3 regions of the Pseudomonas sp. LjRoot71 genome follow, and region 2 is predicted to be linked to each of the others. Evidence: predicted binding sites of a transcription regulator. Region 2 holds the regulator's gene; each other region holds the start of a gene.
The links. The regulator sigma-54, encoded in region 2, starts transcription at its own class of promoters, with help from an activator protein. The targets are predictions, from matches to a motif close to ANTGGCATNNANNTTGCTNT.

Region 1 (6,400 bases), 2.4 Mb from region 2:
TGTTGCCGCCTGGCACCTACAAGTTCGAAGCGCAGGCTACCTACGCCGATGGCACCAAGGGCCTCTACACCTTGCTGCCGGCCAACGTCGACAGTGTGACCCTGGGCGGCAAAGAGTTGATGTTGAACCTGGCAGGGCTCGGCAGTGTGCCGATGTCGCAAGTGCAGGTCATTGGTCAGTAACTAACAGGTTTTAACCGCCGGTTGCCCGGCAAAGGAGTCTTCCATGGCGTTCAATATCGGTCTTAGTGGTCTGCGTGCCGCGACCAGTGACCTCAACGTGACCGGCAACAACATCGCCAACGCCGGCACTGCAGGCTTCAAACAGTCGCGGGCCGAGTTTGCCGATGTGTATGCAGCCTCGGTGCTGGGCACCGGTAAAAACCCCCAGGGCAGTGGGGTGCTGCTGGGCGATGTGTCGCAGCTGTTCAACCAGGGCAACATCAACTACACGCAGAACGCGCTGGATCTGGCGATCAACGGCAACGGCTTCTTCCAGACCAGCAATAACGGCGATATCAGCTATACCCGTGCGGGCTACTTCGGTACGGATCGTGACGGTTTTATGGTCAACAACTTTGGCTATCGCCTGCAAGGCTATGCCGTTGACGCCGCCGGCAACCTGCAAAATGGTGTGGTCAGTGACCTGCGTATTGAAACGGCCAGTCAGGCGCCGTTGCCAACCAGCAACCTGGACCAGACCTTCAACCTCAATTCGAACAATATCGTGCCGACCACGACGCCGTTCAACCCGGCGGACCCGACGACTTACAACTCGTCGACCTCGACCAACATTTATGACACCCAGGGTAACTCCCACGTATTCACCCAGTATTTCCTCAAGACCGGGCCGAACACCTGGCAAATGAATGTGCTGATCGATGGGCGCAACCCGGATGACCCGACGCTGACCACACCGTCTTCAGTTGATCTGCAGTTCACTGCGGCGGGGCAGCTGGATGTGGCGGCGTTGATTGCGTCGACGCCTACCGGTTTCACAGTTGGAGCCGATGGCACCATCGACCTGACCACCTGGGTACCGGGTGCGCCGGATAACTCGGTGCCGCCGGTGTGGGGCCCCAACGGTGCTGATGCCAGTGCCACTGGGGTGAATATCGACCTGCGACAGTCGACCCAGTTTGCCAGCAACTTTGCGGTCAACCGCGTCAGCCAGGACGGTTACACCACCGGCCAACTGGCAGGCCTGGAAATTGACGACACCGGGGTGATCTTCGCGCGCTACACCAACGGCCAGTCAAAGGTGCAGGGGCAGGTGATTCTGGCCAACTTTGCCAACGTGCAAGGCCTGACGCCAGTGGGCAAGACCGCATGGGTACAGTCCTTCGAGTCCGGTGAGCCGGTACGCGGAACCCCGCGCAGTGGCACCCTGGGGGCACTGCAGTCCGGCGCCCTGGAGGATTCCAACGTTGAGCTGTCGGATCAACTGGTCAACTTGATCGTTGCGCAGCGTAACTATCAGGCCAACGCCAAGACCATCGAAACCGAGAGTGCGGTTACTCAGACCATCATCAACCTGCGTTGATGCGGCGTCAGTGGCAGGCGCGAGGTCTGCCGCAGGCGGCAAAACTACGCCGCCTGGCTGCGCAAAAGGGCTCCTTATGGAGCCCTTTTTATTTTTAAAAATACATATTTATCAATATCTTGCTTCTATTTTTCGAATGCTGGCATAGTCATTGCTTTGTATCTTGCATAGAGCAGCGGGCGGCAAGCCCAACTCGGAGAATAACCATGGACAAGATGCTGTACGTTTCCATGACTGGGGCCCACAACAACACCCTGGCCCAGCGTGCCCACGCCAACAACCTGGCGAACATTTCCACCAATGGCTTCCGTCGGGATTTTGAACAGGCCCGCTCGATGCCGATCTTTGGTGACAGTTATCCGGCGCGTGTCTATGCCATGAGTGAACGTCCAGGAACCGACTTCACCCCGGGGTCGCTGCAGGAAACTGGGCGCGAGCTGGATGTGGCGGTGGGCGGCAAAGGCTGGCTGGCTGTGCAGGCACCCGATGGCAGCGAAGCATACGTGCGCACTGCCAGCCTGAATGTTGATGCGCTGGGCATGCTGCGTACCGGCAATGGCTTGCCGGTGATGGGCAATGCCGGACCGATTGCGGTACCCCCGGAGCAGAAAATCGAGATCGGCAAGGACGGCACCATCAGTATCCGCGCCCTCGGTGAGGCGCCCAGCGTGCTGGCCGAGGTGGACCGTTTGAAACTGGTCAACCCGGATCTCAAGCAGATGGAAAAAGGCACTGACGGCCTGATCCGCTTCAAGGGCCAGGGCCCGGTACAGGCGGATGCGACCATAGAAGTGACCTCGGGCTTCCTTGAGTCGAGTAACGTCAACGCCGTGGAAGAGATGACTGCGATTCTCTCCCTGTCCCGCCAATTCGAGTTGCAAGTGAAGATGATGCGCACCGCCGAAGACAATTCGGCGGCCATGGCGCGCGTCTTGCAGATGACCTAATTACCAGCACGCGGCGTCGTTAAAACGACACCCGAGGAGAATCGATATGCTTCCGGCACTGTGGGTCAGTAAAACCGGTCTGTCCGCCCAGGACATGAACCTGACCACCATTTCCAACAACCTGGCCAACGTCTCGACCACCGGCTTCAAGCGTGATCGCGCCGAGTTCGAAGACCTGCTGTACCAGATCCGTCGTCAACCCGGCGGTCAGACCAGCCAGGACAGCCAACTGCCATCCGGTCTGCAACTGGGTACGGGTGTGCGGGTGGTCGGCACGCAGAAGATCTTTACCCAGGGCAGCCTGCAAACCACCGAGCAGCCGCTGGACCTGGCGATCAACGGCCGTGGTTTCTTTCAGGTGCTGCTGCCCGATGGCACGGTGTCCTACAGCCGTGACGGTAGCTTCCATCTCAACTCCGATGGTCAGGTGGTGACCTCCAATGGTTACGCCCTGGAGCCGGCCATCGTGCTGCCCAACGAAGTGCGCACTTTTACTGTGGGTGAAGACGGCACCGTGTCGGTGACCACTGCCGGTAACCCACAGCCGCAGATCGTCGGCAACCTGCAGACGGCCGACTTCATCAACCCGGCGGGGTTGGAGGCCATCGGCAACAACCTGTTCCTGGAGACTGCTTCCAGCGGTGCGCCGCAGGTCGGTACGCCGGGGCTCAATGGCCTGGGCGTCATGCTGCAGAACACCCTGGAGAACTCCAACGTCAGTGTGGTCGAGGAGCTGGTGAACATGATCACCACGCAGCGCGCCTATGAGATGAACTCCAAGGTCATCTCCACTGCGGACCAGATGCTCGGCTTTATTTCGCAGAATCTTTGATAGCTAAGGCCGGCTAGTCGCGCAGCGTCTGGCGGGCCTTGAACACGGCAAGGAATGGCTTGAACGGCACGGGTGGCAGAAGGCTGTACAGCCACCCCTGGCAACGCATGAGGTAGTAGAGATGAACCGGCTGATAATCATAAGTGCACTGCTTGGCCCCCTGGCTTTGAGCGGTTGCATGGCACCTGCGCCTAAACCGGATGATCCCTATTACGCGCCCGTGATGCCGCGTACGCCACTACCTGCTGCGCAGAACAATGGTTCGATCTATCAGGCCGGCTTTGAGAATGGCTTGTTTGGTGACCGTAAGGCCTATCGGGTGGGTGACATCATCACCATCACCCTGAATGAGCGTACCCAGGCCAGCAAGAACACCAATAGCAAACTCAGCAAAGACAGTTCGGCTAGCCTTGGCGTACCCAATTTGTTTGGTATGGCCGCAGCCCCGAAAAACCCGCTGGCCTCGATTGGTGCCTTGGGCATGACTAATGACACCCTGAGCCTGAGTGCCGACTTCGACGCCACCCGTTCGGCCGATGGTTCCGGCCAGGCCGGGCAGAGCAACAGCCTAACGGGTTCGATCACTGTTTCAGTCGCTGAAGTCATGCCCAACGGCATTCTGCTGGTGCGCGGGGAGAAGTGGATGACCCTCAACACCGGTGATGAGTTGGTGCGTATTGCCGGCCTGGTTCGGGCGGATGATATCGCCACTGACAACACCGTGTCCTCGACCCGGATTGCCGATGCGCGCATCACCTACTCAGGCACTGGCGCATTCGCCGATGCTACCCAGCCTGGCTGGATGAGCCGGTTCTTTATTAGCCCAATGTGGCCGTTCTGAGGGTGGCCACTATGAAACTATCCACGTATTTTCTGGCCGTCGCTGTCTCGCTGCTGGCCGCGACTGCTCAGGCCGAACGGCTTAAGGACTTGGCCAGCATCCAGGGCGTGCGGACTAACCAGTTGATCGGCTACGGCCTGGTGGTCGGCCTCAATGGCAGTGGTGACCAGACCACTCAGACGCCCTTCACCGTGCAGACCTTTAACAACATGATGGCGCAGTTCGGCATCAAGGTGCCGCAGGGCGGCAACGTGCAGCTGAAGAACGTCGCTGCTGTTTCGATTCACGCCGACTTGCCGCCCTTCGCCAAGCCGGGGCAAACCATCGATATCACCATTTCCTCCATCGGCAACGCCAAGAGCCTGCGCGGCGGTAGCCTGTTGATGACGCCGCTCAAGGGTATCGACGGCAATGTCTACGCCATCGCTCAGGGCAACCTGGTGGTCGGTGGTTTTGATGCGGGCGGTGCGGACGGCTCGCGTATTACGGTAAACGTGCCGTCGGCCGGGCGTATTCCGGGCGGTGCGATCGTTGAGCGCCCGGTGCCGAGTGGTTTCGATCAGGGCAATTACCTGACGTTGAACCTCAATCGCCCGGACTTCACCACAGCCAAGAATATCGTCGACCATATCAATGAGCTGCTTGGCCCTGGCGTGGCCCAGGCGCTTGACGGAGGTTCGGTTCGCGTCAGTGCGCCGCTCGATCCCAATCAGCGTGTCGATTACCTGTCGATCCTGGAAAACCTCGAAGTCGATGTCGGCCAGGCGGTGGCCAAGGTCATCATCAATTCGCGCACCGGCACCATCGTGATTGGCCAGAACGTCAAGGTACAGCCTGCTGCGGTGACCCACGGCAGCCTGACCGTGACTATTACTGAAGACCCGATTGTCAGTCAGCCGGATGCCTTGTCCGGTGGCCAGACGGCAGTGGTGCCGCGCTCGAAGGTCAATGCCGACGAAGAAGCCAAGCCGATGTTCAAGTTCGGTCCGGGGACCACGCTGGATGAGATCGTCCGCGCGGTGAATCAGGTGGGCGCTTCGCCTTCCGACCTTATGGCCATCCTGGAGGCGCTGAAACAAGCCGGCGCTCTGCAGGCTGACCTGATCGTGATTTAAGGGAGCGCACGCTATGGACTCTCGCCTTTCAGCCGGTTTGCTCGGCGGCACCAGCACCGTCGACAGTGGTGCCTATAACGATCTCAATCGCCTCAACCAGTTCAAGGTCGGCGGCGACAGCGAAAAGAACATCAAGAAGGTGGCTCAGGAGTTCGAGTCGCTGTTTCTCAATGAAATGCTCAAGGCCATGCGCTCGGCCAACGAAGTGTTCGGTGAAGGCAACTTCATGAACAGCAACGAGAGCAAAACCTACCAGGACATGCATGACCAGCAGCTATCGGTGACCATGTCCAATCACCAGAACGGTATCGGCTTGGCCGACGTGCTGGTGCGGCAGATGTCGAAGATCAAGGATGCCAGCAGCCGCCCGAATCCGTTTGCCCAGGTCGATGAACCGGTGCCGAGCGCGCCGAGCAAACCCTTGGCCAAGGTTGACGGCGCACGTGACGACACCTCGTTGATCAACCAGCGGCGCCTGTCGCTGCCGGGCAAACTGACTGATCGTCTGTTGGCTGGCATCGTGCCATCGGCTACTGCCGCCGATGGCCAGCCATTGGCGCAGAATGACTGGATTCCCGCCAAGGCCTTTGCCGCACCCGCCGATACCGCGTTGGGCTTGAACGGCATGGACGCGATCACCGGCCGGCGCATTGCCCAGCCGCCACTGGCGCCAGGCAAAGCGGCGTTCGACTCGAAGGATGAGTTTATTGCCGCCATGTTGCCTATGGCCGAAAAGGCCGCCGAGAAGATTGGCGTCGACCCGCGTTATCTGGTGGCTCAGGCCGCGCTGGAAACTGGCTGGGGCAAGTCGATCATTCGCCAGCAGGACGGCAGCAGCAGCCACAACCTGTTCGGCATCAAAACCCACAACACCTGGGAAGGTGACTCGGCGCGGGTACTGACCACCGAATTCAAGGGTGGCAAGGCCGTCAAGGAGGCGGCATCTTTCCGCGCTTACGAGTCCTATGCACACAGCTTTGAAGATTACGTGAGTTTCCTGCAAGGCAACGGCCGTTACGAAAAAGCCCTGGCTGTGACAGACAAGCCTGAGCAGTTCGCCCGTGAGTTGCAGAAAGCCGGTTACGCCACGGATCCGCAGTACGCCCGCAAGATCGCCCAGATA
Region 2 (6,400 bases):
ACAATGCCATCGACTTCTATGCCAACAACACCTATACCGTGCAATACCAGGCTGACGGCAAACTGCACTACGAGATGGCCGCCGACAAGGTCGAACACATCAAGGCCAGCGACATCACACTGATGAGCGCACCGAACATGAACCTGTTCCGCGGCACCGAGCTGCCCTGGAAGATTCGCAGCGAACGCGGCGAAGTGTCGCCAGGTGGCAGCGAAGTCGAATTGATCGACAAGGTGCGCGTCGAGCGCACCGACGCCAAAGGCCGCCCGACCATTCTTACCACCAGCCGCCTGACCGTATTCCCCGAGAAGGAATATGCGCAGACCCAGCAAGCCGTTAGAATCGACGCGGCCAATGGGGTGACCACGGCACAAGGAATGAAAGCGTACATGAATGACGGCAGGATGCTCCTGCTGTCCAACGTAAGAGGTCAGCATGAGGCTCGTTAATACCCTCCCCCTACTACTCAGCCTCAGTGCCGCACTTGGAAGTGTCAGCGCCTGGGCTCTGCCATCCGATCGCGAGCAGCCGATCCGCATCCAGGCCGACAGCGCCGAGCTCGATGACAAACAGGGCGTTGCGGTCTATCGCGGCGATGTCGTGATCACCCAGGGCACCATGAAGGTTACCGGCGACACCGTGACCGTCACCCAGAACGCCCAGGGTGAGGTTGAAGTCTTCACTTCGGTAGGCAAGCCCGCCTACTACGAGCAACTGCCATCTACCGACAAGCAGATCGTCAAGGCCTACGGCCTGACCATCCAGTATTTCATGAGCAATGATCGCGTAGTGCTGATCGACCAGGCCAAGGTGATTCAGGAAGGTAATACCTTCGAAGGCGAGAAGATCGTCTATGACACCCAGCGTCAGATCGTCAACGCCGGCCGTGCAACAGGCAGCAATGTCACTGCACCACGACCGCGCATCGACATGGTGATCCAGCCCAAGAACAAACCAGCCGACAAGCAGGCGCAGTAATAATGGCCACATTGAAAGCCCAACACCTGGCCAAAAGCTACAAAGGCCGCCAGGTCGTGCGCGACGTCAGCCTGAACATCGACAGCGGCCAGATCGTCGGCCTGCTCGGCCCTAACGGTGCCGGCAAAACCACCTGTTTCTACATGATCGTCGGCCTGGTGCAAGCCGACCAAGGCCGCGTACTGATCGACGACCTGGACGTCAGCCACCAACCGATGCACGGCCGTGCCCGTGCCGGTATCGGCTACCTGCCACAGGAAGCCTCGATCTTTCGCAAACTCAGCGTGGCCGACAACATCATGGCCATCCTGGAGACCCGCAAGGACCTCAACGCCAGCGCTCGTCAGCAGGAGCTTGAAGGGCTGCTGCAGGAATTTCACATCACTCACATCCGCGACAACCTCGGCATGAGCTTGTCCGGCGGTGAACGTCGCCGCGTGGAAATCGCTCGCGCCTTGGCCACCAATCCCAAGTTCATCCTGCTCGACGAACCCTTTGCAGGTGTCGACCCGATTTCCGTGGGCGACATCAAGCAGATCATCCATCACCTCAAGGCCAAGGGCATCGGTGTACTGATCACCGACCACAACGTACGCGAGACGCTGGACATCTGCGAAACCGCCTATATCGTCAGTGATGGTCAACTGATTGCCGAAGGTGATGCCGAAACCATTCTGGCCAACCAGACGGTGAAAGAAGTGTATCTGGGCCATGAGTTCAGGCTGTAACCACAGCTTTTCTCAGGCCGACTGCAGCCAAGGCTAGGCAAAACCCTTAAAGTCAGGCATATAATTTGCTTCCTAGTGGCGCTTTTTAGAGGCGTCCTGTAGTGGATTGCGCACAGACGCCGGTAAATAAGGTCTGCAATGAAACCATCGCTAGTCCTGAAGATGGGCCAGCAGCTGACGATGACGCCGCAGCTGCAACAGGCCATCCGCCTACTCCAACTGTCGACCCTGGATCTGCAACAAGAGATTCAGGAGGCCCTGGAGTCCAACCCGATGCTCGAACGCCAGGAAGATGGCGATGACTTCGACAACTCGGACCCCATGGCCGATGGCGCAGAAAGCGCCAGCTCCAGTGAACAGCAGGAAACGCCCTACCAGGAGAGCAACTTTCAGGAAACCACGCAGACCGTGGACAACCTGGAAGAAGGCGACTGGGGCGAACGTATCCCCAACGAGCTGCCGGTTGATACCGCCTGGGAAGACATCTACCAGACCAGCGCCAGCAGCCTGCCCAGCAGTGCCAGCGAGGACGACGAGTGGGATTTCACCACCCGCACCTCCAGCGGTGAAAGCCTGCAGAGCCACCTGCTCTGGCAACTCAATCTGGCAGTGATGTCCGACAAAGACCGCCTGATCGGTGTCACCCTGATCGACTGCATCAACGACCAAGGCTATCTCGAAGAAACCCTGGAAGAAGTGGTCGACGCCTTCGACCCGGAACTGGATATCGAACTCGACGAAGTCGAAGCCGTACTGCACCGCATCCAGCAGTTCGAACCGGCCGGTATTGCTGCACGCAACCTGGGCGAATGCCTGCTTCTGCAACTGCGTCAGCTGCCCGCCAAAACCCCCTGGCTGAACGAAGCCCAGCGCCTGGCCAGTGACTACCTCGACCTGCTCGGCAGCCGCGACTACAGCCAACTGATGCGCCGCATGAAGCTCAAGGAAGACGAGCTGCGCCAGGTCATCGAACTGATCCAAAGTCTCAACCCGCGCCCAGGTTCGCAGATCGAGTCCAGCGAACCGGAATACGTGGTGCCCGACGTGATCGTGCGCAAGCACAACGAGCGCTGGCTGGTGGAGCTGAACCAGGAAGCCATGCCGCGCCTGCGGGTCAACGCGCAATATGCCGGTTTCGTCAAACGTGCCGACTCCAGCGCCGACAACACGTTTATGCGCAACCAGCTGCAGGAAGCGCGCTGGTTCATCAAGAGCCTGCAAAGCCGCAACGAAACCCTGATGAAGGTCGCCACGCAGATTGTCGAGCACCAGCGCGGCTTCCTCGACTACGGTGACGAGGCGATGAAACCCCTGGTGCTGCACGATATTGCCGAAGCCGTGGGCATGCATGAGTCGACCATTTCGCGGGTGACCACGCAGAAATTCATGCACACGCCACGCGGTATTTACGAGCTGAAATATTTCTTTTCCAGCCACGTCAGCACCTCCGAAGGCGGCGAATGCTCGTCCACTGCGATCCGCGCCATCATCAAAAAACTGGTCGCCGCGGAAAATGCGAAAAAGCCGTTGAGTGACAGCAAGATCGCTGGTTTACTGGAGGCACAGGGCATTCAAGTAGCCCGCCGCACGGTCGCCAAGTACCGTGAATCCCTCGGAATAGCGCCTTCCAGCGAGCGCAAACGATTGATCTAGGGCGGTACGAAAAAGGAAGACAGATCGCACTGACCGAACACTCCAGGCCACGCCTTTTCGCAAAAGCAGCCATACTGCAACTAAGCAATCAGCGCCCGTGCCAGGCTCGTTCTGTCAGAGTCTTCCACGCCACAGTGTTCCGGCGGCAGGCCTCTTGCCTGCCTCTTACACACGGCAACAAGGAGAAAGCGGTATGCAAGTCAACATCAGTGGACATCAGCTGGATGTGACCGACGCCCTGCGCGACTACATCGTCGAAAAACTCGCACGATTGGAGCGCCACTTCGACAAGATTACCAACGTGCAAGTCATCATGGAGGTCGAGAAACTCAAGCAGAAAATCGAAGCGACCCTGCACATAGCAGGCGGCGAAGTGGTCGCCAATGCCGAGCACGACGACATGTACGCCGCCATCGATTTACTGACTGACAAACTCGATCGACAACTCATCAAACACAAGGAAAAACAGCTCGAACGTCAACAGGGCGCAATGGCCCGCTGACCTCGTCTATCTCCTATGATCCAACTTGAAACCATCCTGACCCCCGGCCGTTCCCTGGTGAACGTGCCGGGAGGCAGCAAAAAACGTGTTCTCGAACAGATTGCCAACCTGGTGGCGCGCGAGCTGCCTGACCTGGACGGCCAAGACATCTTCGAAAGCCTGATTGCCCGCGAGAAGCTCGGCTCGACCGGTTTCGGCAATGGCATTGCCATTCCGCACTGCCGCCTGGCCGGTTGCAGCGCACCGATCAGCGCCCTGCTGCGCCTGGATGCAGCAGTCGATTTCGACGCCATTGACGGCGCACCAGTGGACCTGCTGTTTGTCCTGCTGGTCCCTGAAGCCGCCACTGACGCCCACCTTGAACTGCTCCGCCAGATCGCCAGCATGCTTGACCGCAGTGATGTGCGCACTCGCCTGCGTCAGGCCGAGAGCAGCGAGGCGCTGTATCAGGTGGTGGTGGACGTACAAAGCCAACTCAATCGAGCCTGAGCATGCGCCTGATCATCGTTAGCGGTCGCTCCGGCTCCGGGAAGAGCACCGCCCTCGATGTACTTGAGGACAACGGTTTTTACTGCATCGACAACCTGCCGGCCGGGCTCTTGCCTGAGCTGGCCGAACGCGCCTTGCTGCACACCGAACTGTTGCACCCGCTGGTCGCCGTCTCCATTGATGCACGCAACCTGCCCAGTCAGCTCAAGCGCTTTCCCGAACTGCTCGATGAAGTGCGCGCCCGCCACATTCAGTGTGACGTGCTTTATCTGGATGCCGATGAAGAAACCCTGCTCAAGCGTTTCTCGGAAACCCGTCGGCGTCACCCACTGACCAACGAAACACGCTCACTGGCAGAAGCCATTGCCGATGAAAGCCTGCTGCTCGGCCCGATCATCGACCTGGCCGACCTGAAGATCGACACCACCCACCTCAACCTGTACCAGCTGCGCGACAGCCTCAAGCTGCGCCTGCTCAACCAGCCTGAGCCGGGCACCGCGTTCCTGATCGAGTCCTTTGGTTTCAAGCGTGGCATGCCGGTAGATGCTGATCTGGTCTTCGATGTGCGTTGCCTGCCCAACCCCTACTGGAAGCCAGACCTGCGCGATTACTCTGGCCTCGATCAGCCCGTGGTCGATTACCTATCGGCCCAGACCGATGTCGAGGACATGTACCAGGATATTCTCGCCTACCTGAGCAAGTGGCTACCGCGCTTTGCCGCCAGCAACCGCGCCTATGTCACGGTGGCAATTGGCTGCACGGGCGGGCATCACCGCTCGGTGTACCTGGCCAACCGCCTGGGTGAAACCCTCAAACCCATCCTGAAAAACGTTCAGACCCGCCACCGCGACCTCAGTTAAGGAATTGCCGCGATGCCCGCCTGCGAAATCACCATTATCAACAAGCTTGGCCTGCATGCCCGTGCCGCTGCGAAGTTTGTCGGCGTAGCCGGGCGTTTCCCTTGCCAGGTCAAGATCGGCCGTAGCCCGGAGAGCATGGTCGATGGCAAGAGCATCATGGCCGTGATGATGCTCGCGGCTGGTAAAGGCACCACTGTGCACCTGCAGACCGAAGGCCCGGAAGACGGCGAGGCCCTCAACGCGCTGTGTGCGTTGATCAACAACTACTTCGACGAAGGCGAATAGTCGCCCAATAAATACCAAGGGGCCGAGCACCTGGATGCTCGGCCCCTTTTTTATGCCCGCCGATCAGCTACCCGCGACGGTCATGCGCTCGATCAGCACCGAGCCCGTGCGGATATTGCTACGCAGCTCCAGGTCATTCCCCACCGCGACAATCTGCTTGAACATGTCGCGCATATTGCCGGCGATGGTGACTTCCTGTACCGGGAACTGGATCTCGCCATTCTCCACCCAGTAACCACCTGCGCCTCGCGAATAGTCGCCGGTGACCATATTCAACCCCTGCCCCATTAGCTCGGTGACTAGCAGGCCACGCCCCATGCGCTTGAGCAAGGCTTTCTGGTCTTCATCGCCATGACTGACGAACAGGTTATGCACCCCACCGGCGTTGGCCGTACTCGGCATGCCCAGCTTGCGCCCGGAATAGGTACCCAATACATAGGACAGCAGCTCACCCCGCTCGACAAAGGACTTGGCGTAAGTCGCCAGACCATCGCCATCGAAAGCCGCACTGCCTAGCGCACGCGGGATATGTGGACGCTCATCGAGTTTCATCCAGCTGGGAAACAGCTGCTGACCCAGCGTGCCATCAAGAAACGATGACTTGCGGTACAGATTGCCGCCGGAAATCGCCCCCAAAAAGCTGCCGAACAAACCGGTCGCCAGCTCTGCGGCAAACAGCACCGGTACTTCGCAGGTAGGCACCGGCCGTGCGCCCAGACGGCTGACGGCCCGCTCGGCGGCACGGCGACCAATGCTGCCGGCATCCGCTAGCAACTCGCCCTGACGATTGACGTCGTACCAGTAATCACGCTGCATCTGCCCGCCGTCTTCGGCGATCATCACGCAACTCAGGCTGTGCCGCGTGCTGGCATAACCGCTAACAAAGCCATGGCTGTTGCCATACA
Region 3 (6,400 bases), 830 kb from region 2:
CGCCTGAAGGCGCCCTCAACCCTGACCATGCGCTGGTTGCTTGCGCGCCTGTCGCGTTATCGCCTGAGCAGCGCCAGCGAGGTGCAGCTGACCAGTGCCTGGATGGATGTGGACAAGGTGGACTTCCTGCACGAGCCATTTGACTGCGCGGTATTGCTGAGTCAGGGCGATTTCCCAGAGGAATGGGAAAGCACCGAGCTGTTTGCCGAGTGGCTGATTCCGGTCTGCGCGCCTGAAGCCTTGAGCGAAGAGCCCTGGGATCTGTCGCGTCTGCAGGCCGCCGAACTGCTGCACCCGACCCCGGATCGCCGTGACTGGCGGCAGTGGTTGCAGGCCATGGGCCTGGCGGATCAGGTGCCGCTCAAGGGCGGCCAGGTGTTCGATACTCTGGAGTTGGGCATGGTGGCGGCGGCGCGTGGCTACGGCGTATCGATCGGCGATCTGGTGATGGTTGCCGAGGATGTCGCCCAGGGTCGGCTTGGCCTGCCTTGGCCTTGTGCGGTGCCCAGTGGTTGCAGCTACTACCTGGTATGGCCCAGGGCCCGCCGAGGTCAGGAGCGTTTTCGGCGGTTGCGTGATTATCTGGTGGCGGACGTGGCCGCGATGCAGTTGCCACAGGTTGAGCGGGCGCTGGGCTACAGCCGTTAGGTATCACAGACAGTGCGCGTAAAAAATATTGGACTGCCTTTCGCTGCGTATTTGATAAAAATCATTTAATAGCAATGTTTTATATCGATACGTCAGCCCTGGAAAGCCCTGCGGGCGGTCTGATTCTTTAACAATTTGCGCTGAATTGTTTGACATATTTTACGGCTTTGGCAGACTGGCCCCAGGGTTTCGAGCGCCACGCAGGTGCTGTGAGCACGGCTGTATGTGCCTGTGCAGGCGGTGTGGTGGGCGAACCAGCGGTAAAACAGGAAGCGTATGACGGCCGTCAACCTTCCTGCACAGCAACGGCAGGTCACGCCTGCCCCAAGGTGATGTATGTCCAACAACAATACGAAACAGCGCCCCGGCGCGCGTAAACCGGTTGTCCTGATGTCCATGGGCGCTCAAGAGCGCAAAGGGCATGCCTATCAAGTCATGACGCACAAATACATAACCCCTCTGGTCGAACTGTCGGGCTGTGTGCCGCTACTGGCACCTAGCTGCTGCGGTGCCGACGACATCGACCAGTACCTGTCGATGGTCGATGGCGTGTACCTGACCGGGGCCGGCAGCAACATCGACCCGGCGCTCTACGGGCAGAAAAACCTGACTCCGAGCAAGGGTCAGGATAAAGATCGCGATCTGTTCGATATCCCGCTGATTCGCGCGGCGCTGGCCCGTGGCTTGCCGCTGTTCGCCATCTGCCGTGGCATGCAGGAAATCAACGTGGCGCTGGGCGGCAATATTCACCAGAAAGTCTATGAAGTGCCCGGCATGAATGATCACCGCGAAGACACCAGCGCGCCGGTGGACGTGCAGTACGCCGACAGCCACAGCGTGCGTCCGGTGCCTGGCAGCTGGTTTGCCGAGCTGATGGGCGAGGCCGAGTTCCCGGTCAACTCGTTGCACGGCCAGGCACTGGATCAGCTGGGCGAAGGCATCGAGGCGCTGGCCCATGCCGAAGATGGCCTGGTTGAGGCGATTCATCTGCCAGCCGCCGAGCAATTCACCCTGGCAGTGCAGTGGCACCCGGAGTGGCAGGCGGCGCAGAACCCGCATTCGGTGAAGATCTTCAAGGCGTTCGGCGATGCGTGTCGTGAGCAGCTCGCCCGTCGCGAGCAGTAAGCGTTCCAGCTGCATATAAAAAAGCCCCGCATGCGGGGCTTTTTTATGGGCGTTACTCAGGTGCTGCTGGGGCGGTACTGCAAGGCTTCCGCCAGGTGGCTGCGGTTGATCTGCGCCGCCCTGTCCAGATCCGCCAGGGTGCGCGCCACTTTCAGCACCCGGTGCGCTGCCCGCAGGCTCAGGCCCAAGCGCTCGCAGGCATTCTCCAGCCACGGGCGGTCTTCGCCTTGCAGGCTGCAATGCTGTTGCACGCCATTGAGATCGAGGTGGGCATTGGCGCAGCCCTGGCGAGCCAGTTGCTGCTGGCGTGCTTGCATCACCTGCTCGGCCAGTTCGGCGCTGCTTGGCCCAGGTTTGGCGTCGGTGCTCAGTCGGGTGGTTTCCCGTGGCACGCTGAGGTGCAAGTCGATGCGGTCGAGCAGCGGGCCGGAAAGTTTGCCACGGTAGCGCTGGATCTGCTCGCTACTACAGCGACAGCGCCCGGAGGGATCGCCCAGGTGCCCACAAGGGCACGGATTCATCGCCGCCACGAGCTGAAAGCGCGCAGGGAAGCGCACCTTGTCCCGGGCGCGGGCAATTACGATCTGCCCGCTTTCCAACGGCTCACGCAGTACCTCCAGCACTTTTCGGTCGAACTCGGGCAGCTCATCCAGAAACAAGACGCCCTGGTGCGCCAGGGTGATTTCGCCAGGTTGTGGGCGGCTGCCACCGCCAACCAATGCGGGCCCGGAAGCGCTATGGTGTGGCGTGCGAAAAGGTCTTTGCGGCCAAGCACTTAGCGGGGCGTGGCTGGCCACCGAGTGGATCGCTGCGACCTCCAGTGCCTCCTGTTCATTTAGCGGTGGCAGCAGGCCGGGCAGGCGGCTGGCCAGCAGGGTTTTGCCGGTGCCGGGCGGGCCGGTAAACAACAGATTGTGCGAACCGGCGGCTGCCACCAGCAGGGCACGCTTGGCGGCGATCTGTCCCTGCACTTCGGCGAGGTCTGGGTAGGGCTGAACTTGGCGCAGCAGGCCCTGGGCCTGGTAGGGCGCAAGCGGCGTCTGGCCGTTCAGGTGCGCCGCCACTTCCAGCAGGTGTTCGACGGCAATTACCGTCAACCCCGAGGCCAGGCTGGCTTCCTCGGCATTGGCCTTGGGCACCAGCAAGGTGCGTCCAGCTGCACGTGCGGCCAGTGCGGCGGGCAGTACACCTTGAACCGGGCGCACGGCGCCGGACAGCGCCAGTTCGCCCAGGCACTCCAGTTGTTCCAGCGCACTGGCCGGCACCTGCCCGCTGGCGGCGAGAATGCCCAGTGCAATCGCCAGGTCAAAACGCCCACCATCTTTAGGCAGATCGGCCGGGGCCAGGTTCAAGGTAATGCGTCTGGGGGGGAATTCGAACGCGCAATTGAGGATGGCGCTGCGCACGCGATCCTTGCTTTCCTTGACTGCGGTTTCTGGCAGGCCGACCAGTGCCAGCGAGGGCAGGCCGTTGGCCAGGTGGGCTTCGACGGTGACGGCGGGCGCTTCAACCCCCACCTGGGCACGGCTGTGGACTATAGCCAGGGACATCGATCACTCCTTGATCGGTGGATGCATCCGCTCTTGGGCTTACTCGCTGGTTGTGCTGGCGTCTGCGTGACGTGCTTCCATTTCCGCAACCTTGGCTTCCAGCGCTTCCAGGCGTGCGCGGGTGCGCGCCAATACGACCATCTGGCTGTCGAACTCGTCGCGGCTGACCAGGTCGAGTTTGCTGAAGGCGCTTTGCAGCAGCACCTTGAATTGCGCTTCGAATTCGCTGCGTGGCAGCGGCGCATCACCGTTGAACAGGCGCGAGGCGTGGCTGGTCAGGGCATCTAGTAGAGCTTTGGGTGGCAGCATGGTGAGGTTCCGTTTACAGGTGGCGGCAGTGTAGCACGCGCCGTTTGTGGGCCTGGCGGGTGCAACTGACGCAGGTTGTGGCCGTGACTGCACGGTTTTCGCGCGCCCTGCGCCGAGTGTGTGCACTGTTGTTGTGCGTGGTGTGTCAGCAGATTTCTGCCTGATACCCGCATTTTCCGAGTAACTGCATGAAATAAATCGGTTTTCGTCAATCTGGCAAGCTTTCTGCTTTGTCTCTCGTGACGCATGCACCGATGCAGTTCCGGCGCGTTAGATGAAGCGGGGGAGTGCTTCGTCGGGAGCGATTGGTGAGCATCGGTGCTGCTGGGTCAGGGCTGCGATGCATTACAAAAGCCAGGCACTGCGCTTAGACTTGATCCGGGTTCGTAATTCCTGGGGCAAGTCCACCTTACACGGGAGAGAGTTACATGAAGTTAGTCACTGCCATCATCAAGCCGTTCAAGCTAGACGACGTCCGTGAGTCACTGTCGGAGATCGGCGTGCAGGGCATCACTGTTACTGAAGTCAAAGGCTTCGGTCGTCAGAAAGGTCATACCGAGCTGTATCGCGGTGCTGAATACGTGGTCGATTTTTTGCCAAAAGTGAAAATCGATGTGGCTATCGCAGACGATCAACTCGATCGTGTGATCGAGGCCATTACCAAGGCTGCCAATACCGGCAAGATCGGTGACGGCAAGATTTTCGTTGTAAACCTGGAACAGGCCATTCGCATCCGTACCGGCGAAACCGGCACCGACGCAGTTTAAGCCTCAGAACCCAACACGCCCCAGGAGAAAACAATATGACTCTGCGCAAAATCGCAGGGCTAGGAGCCCTTTTGTCCCTCGTTACCCCTGGCCTGGCCATGGCTGACGAGGTTGTCCTCAACTCTGGCGACACCGCCTGGATGCTCACGGCCACTGCGCTGGTGCTGTTCATGACCATCCCAGGCCTGGCGCTGTTCTATGGCGGCATGGTCCGTTCCAAGAATATTCTCTCGGTGATGATGCAGTGCTTTGCCATCACTGGACTCATGAGCATCCTCTGGTTTGTCTACGGCTATAGCCTGGCTTTCGACACGACCGGTATGGAGAAGGGTGTCACTAACTTCAACTCTTTCGTCGGTAGCCTGAACAATGTGTTTCTGGGCAACCTGACCAAAGAGAGCATGATCGGTGCTTTCCCTGAAAGCGTGTTTATCACCTTCCAGATGACCTTCGCGATTATCACTCCGGCGCTGATCGTGGGTGCCTTTGCCGAGCGTATGAAGTTCTCCGCCATGCTGATCTTCATGGCTATCTGGTTCACTGTGGTCTATGCCCCGATGTGCCATATGGTCTGGGCCGGTGACGGTGCGTTCCTGTGGGATGAAGGCGTGATCGACTTCGCGGGCGGCACCGTGGTGCATATCAACGCCGGTATCGCGGGTCTGGTGGCGTGTCTGGTACTGGGCAAGCGTAAAGGCTACCCAACCACCCCAATGGCCCCACACAACCTGGGCTACACCCTGATTGGTGCTGCCATGCTGTGGGTCGGCTGGTTCGGCTTCAACGCTGGCTCTGCTGCAGCCGCCAACGAAACTGCTGGTATGGCCATGCTGGTTACTCAGATCGCCACTGCTGCTGCTGCACTGGGCTGGATGTTTGCCGAGTGGATCACGCACGGTAAGCCAAGTGCGCTGGGTATCGCGTCGGGTGTGGTTGCCGGCCTGGTCGCCATTACGCCTGCGGCGGGTGCTGTAGGTCCGGTGGGTGCACTGGTCATCGGTTTGGCTGCTGGTGTGATCTGCTTCTTCTGCGCCACCAGCCTGAAGCGCAAGCTGGGCTACGACGACTCCCTCGACGTGTTCGGCGTGCACTGTGTCGGCGGCATCGTCGGCGCGATCCTGGTGGGTGCCTTCGGTGCTCCGGCCCTGGGCGGCTTCGCCGAGATCGAGAGCATCGCTGGTCAGCTGTGGGTTCAGACTGAGAGCGTACTGTTCACCATCGTCTACACCGGCATCCTGACCTTCGTCATTCTCAAGGTGTTGGATGTGGTCATGGGCCTGCGTGTTACCGAAGAGTCCGAGGCTGTTGGCCTTGACCTCTCCGAGCACAACGAGCGTGGCTACAATCTGTAAGCGCTGTTGATGTAGAAAACGCCCGGTTCTCCGGGCGTTTTTCTGTCCGCGCCAATGACGGCGTACGGTGTAACGGTACAACGGAGTACGTGATGGAAAGTACAGCATTAATTCCCTTGCAGTATGCGCTGGATACCTTCTTTCTGCTGGTCTGTGGCGCCTTGGTCATGTGGATGGCCGCGGGGTTTGCCATGCTCGAGTCGGGCTTGGTGCGGGCCAAGAATACGACGGAGATTCTCACCAAGAACATCGTGTTGTATGCCTTGGCCGGGGTGATGTACTTGTTGGTGGGTTACCACCTGATGTACAGCGGCAATGCGGGTGGTGTGTTGCCCAGTTTCGGTTTTCTGATTGGCGATGAGCATGCTGTGGAGCTCGTGACAGCGGGTGGTGAGGGGGCCCCTTATTACGCCAAGCGGGCGGACTTCTTTTTCCAGCTGGTGTTTGCAGCTACATGCATGTCAATTGTTTCCGGGGCGGTAGCTGAGCGTATGCGGCTCTGGGCCTTTCTGGCGTTTGCCGTGGTCATGTGCGGGGTGATTTACCCGGTAGAAGGGTATTGGACCTGGGGTGGCGGCTTTCTCAAAGAGGCCGGCTTCAAGGACTTCGCCGGATCCGGCATTGTGCATTTGGCCGGCGCCACGGCCGC

Region 1: ACSQ17_RS16895 (flagellar basal body rod protein FlgF) is a predicted target of sigma-54. The motif match lies at 1,681-1,700, and genes of this name have one in related genera.
Region 3: glnK (P-II family nitrogen regulator) is a predicted target of sigma-54. The motif match lies at 3,845-3,864, and genes of this name have one in related genera.

The regions. Positions count from the first base shown of each region.
Region 1 is NZ_CAXURA020000001.1:3,598,151-3,604,550, forward strand. Features, by position in the region: gene flgD (flagellar hook assembly protein FlgD) at 1-182, shown strand, start outside; gene flgE (flagellar hook protein FlgE) at 226-1,542, shown strand; gene ACSQ17_RS16895 (flagellar basal body rod protein FlgF) at 1,749-2,489, shown strand; gene flgG (flagellar basal-body rod protein FlgG) at 2,536-3,321, shown strand; gene flgH (flagellar basal body L-ring protein FlgH) at 3,443-4,162, shown strand; gene ACSQ17_RS16910 (flagellar basal body P-ring protein FlgI) at 4,174-5,277, shown strand; gene flgJ (flagellar assembly peptidoglycan hydrolase FlgJ) at 5,291-6,400, shown strand, end outside.
Region 2 is NZ_CAXURA020000001.1:1,228,272-1,234,671, forward strand. Features, by position in the region: gene lptC (LPS export ABC transporter periplasmic protein LptC) at 1-449, shown strand, start outside; gene lptA (lipopolysaccharide transport periplasmic protein LptA) at 436-978, shown strand; gene lptB (LPS export ABC transporter ATP-binding protein) at 981-1,706, shown strand; gene ACSQ17_RS05820 (RNA polymerase factor sigma-54) at 1,845-3,359, shown strand; gene hpf (ribosome hibernation-promoting factor, HPF/YfiA family) at 3,553-3,861, shown strand; gene ptsN (PTS IIA-like nitrogen regulatory protein PtsN) at 3,877-4,350, shown strand; gene rapZ (RNase adapter RapZ) at 4,353-5,210, shown strand; gene ACSQ17_RS05840 (HPr family phosphocarrier protein) at 5,223-5,495, shown strand; gene pmbA (metalloprotease PmbA) at 5,559-6,400, opposite strand, start outside.
Region 3 is NZ_CAXURA020000001.1:2,058,008-2,064,407, reverse strand. Features, by position in the region: gene ACSQ17_RS09840 (LysR substrate-binding domain-containing protein) at 1-648, shown strand, start outside; gene ACSQ17_RS09835 (gamma-glutamyl-gamma-aminobutyrate hydrolase family protein) at 985-1,773, shown strand; gene ACSQ17_RS09830 (YifB family Mg chelatase-like AAA ATPase) at 1,830-3,323, opposite strand; gene ACSQ17_RS09825 (accessory factor UbiK family protein) at 3,363-3,632, opposite strand; gene glnK (P-II family nitrogen regulator) at 4,061-4,399, shown strand; gene ACSQ17_RS09815 (ammonium transporter) at 4,435-5,751, shown strand; gene ACSQ17_RS09810 (ammonium transporter) at 5,844-6,400, shown strand, end outside.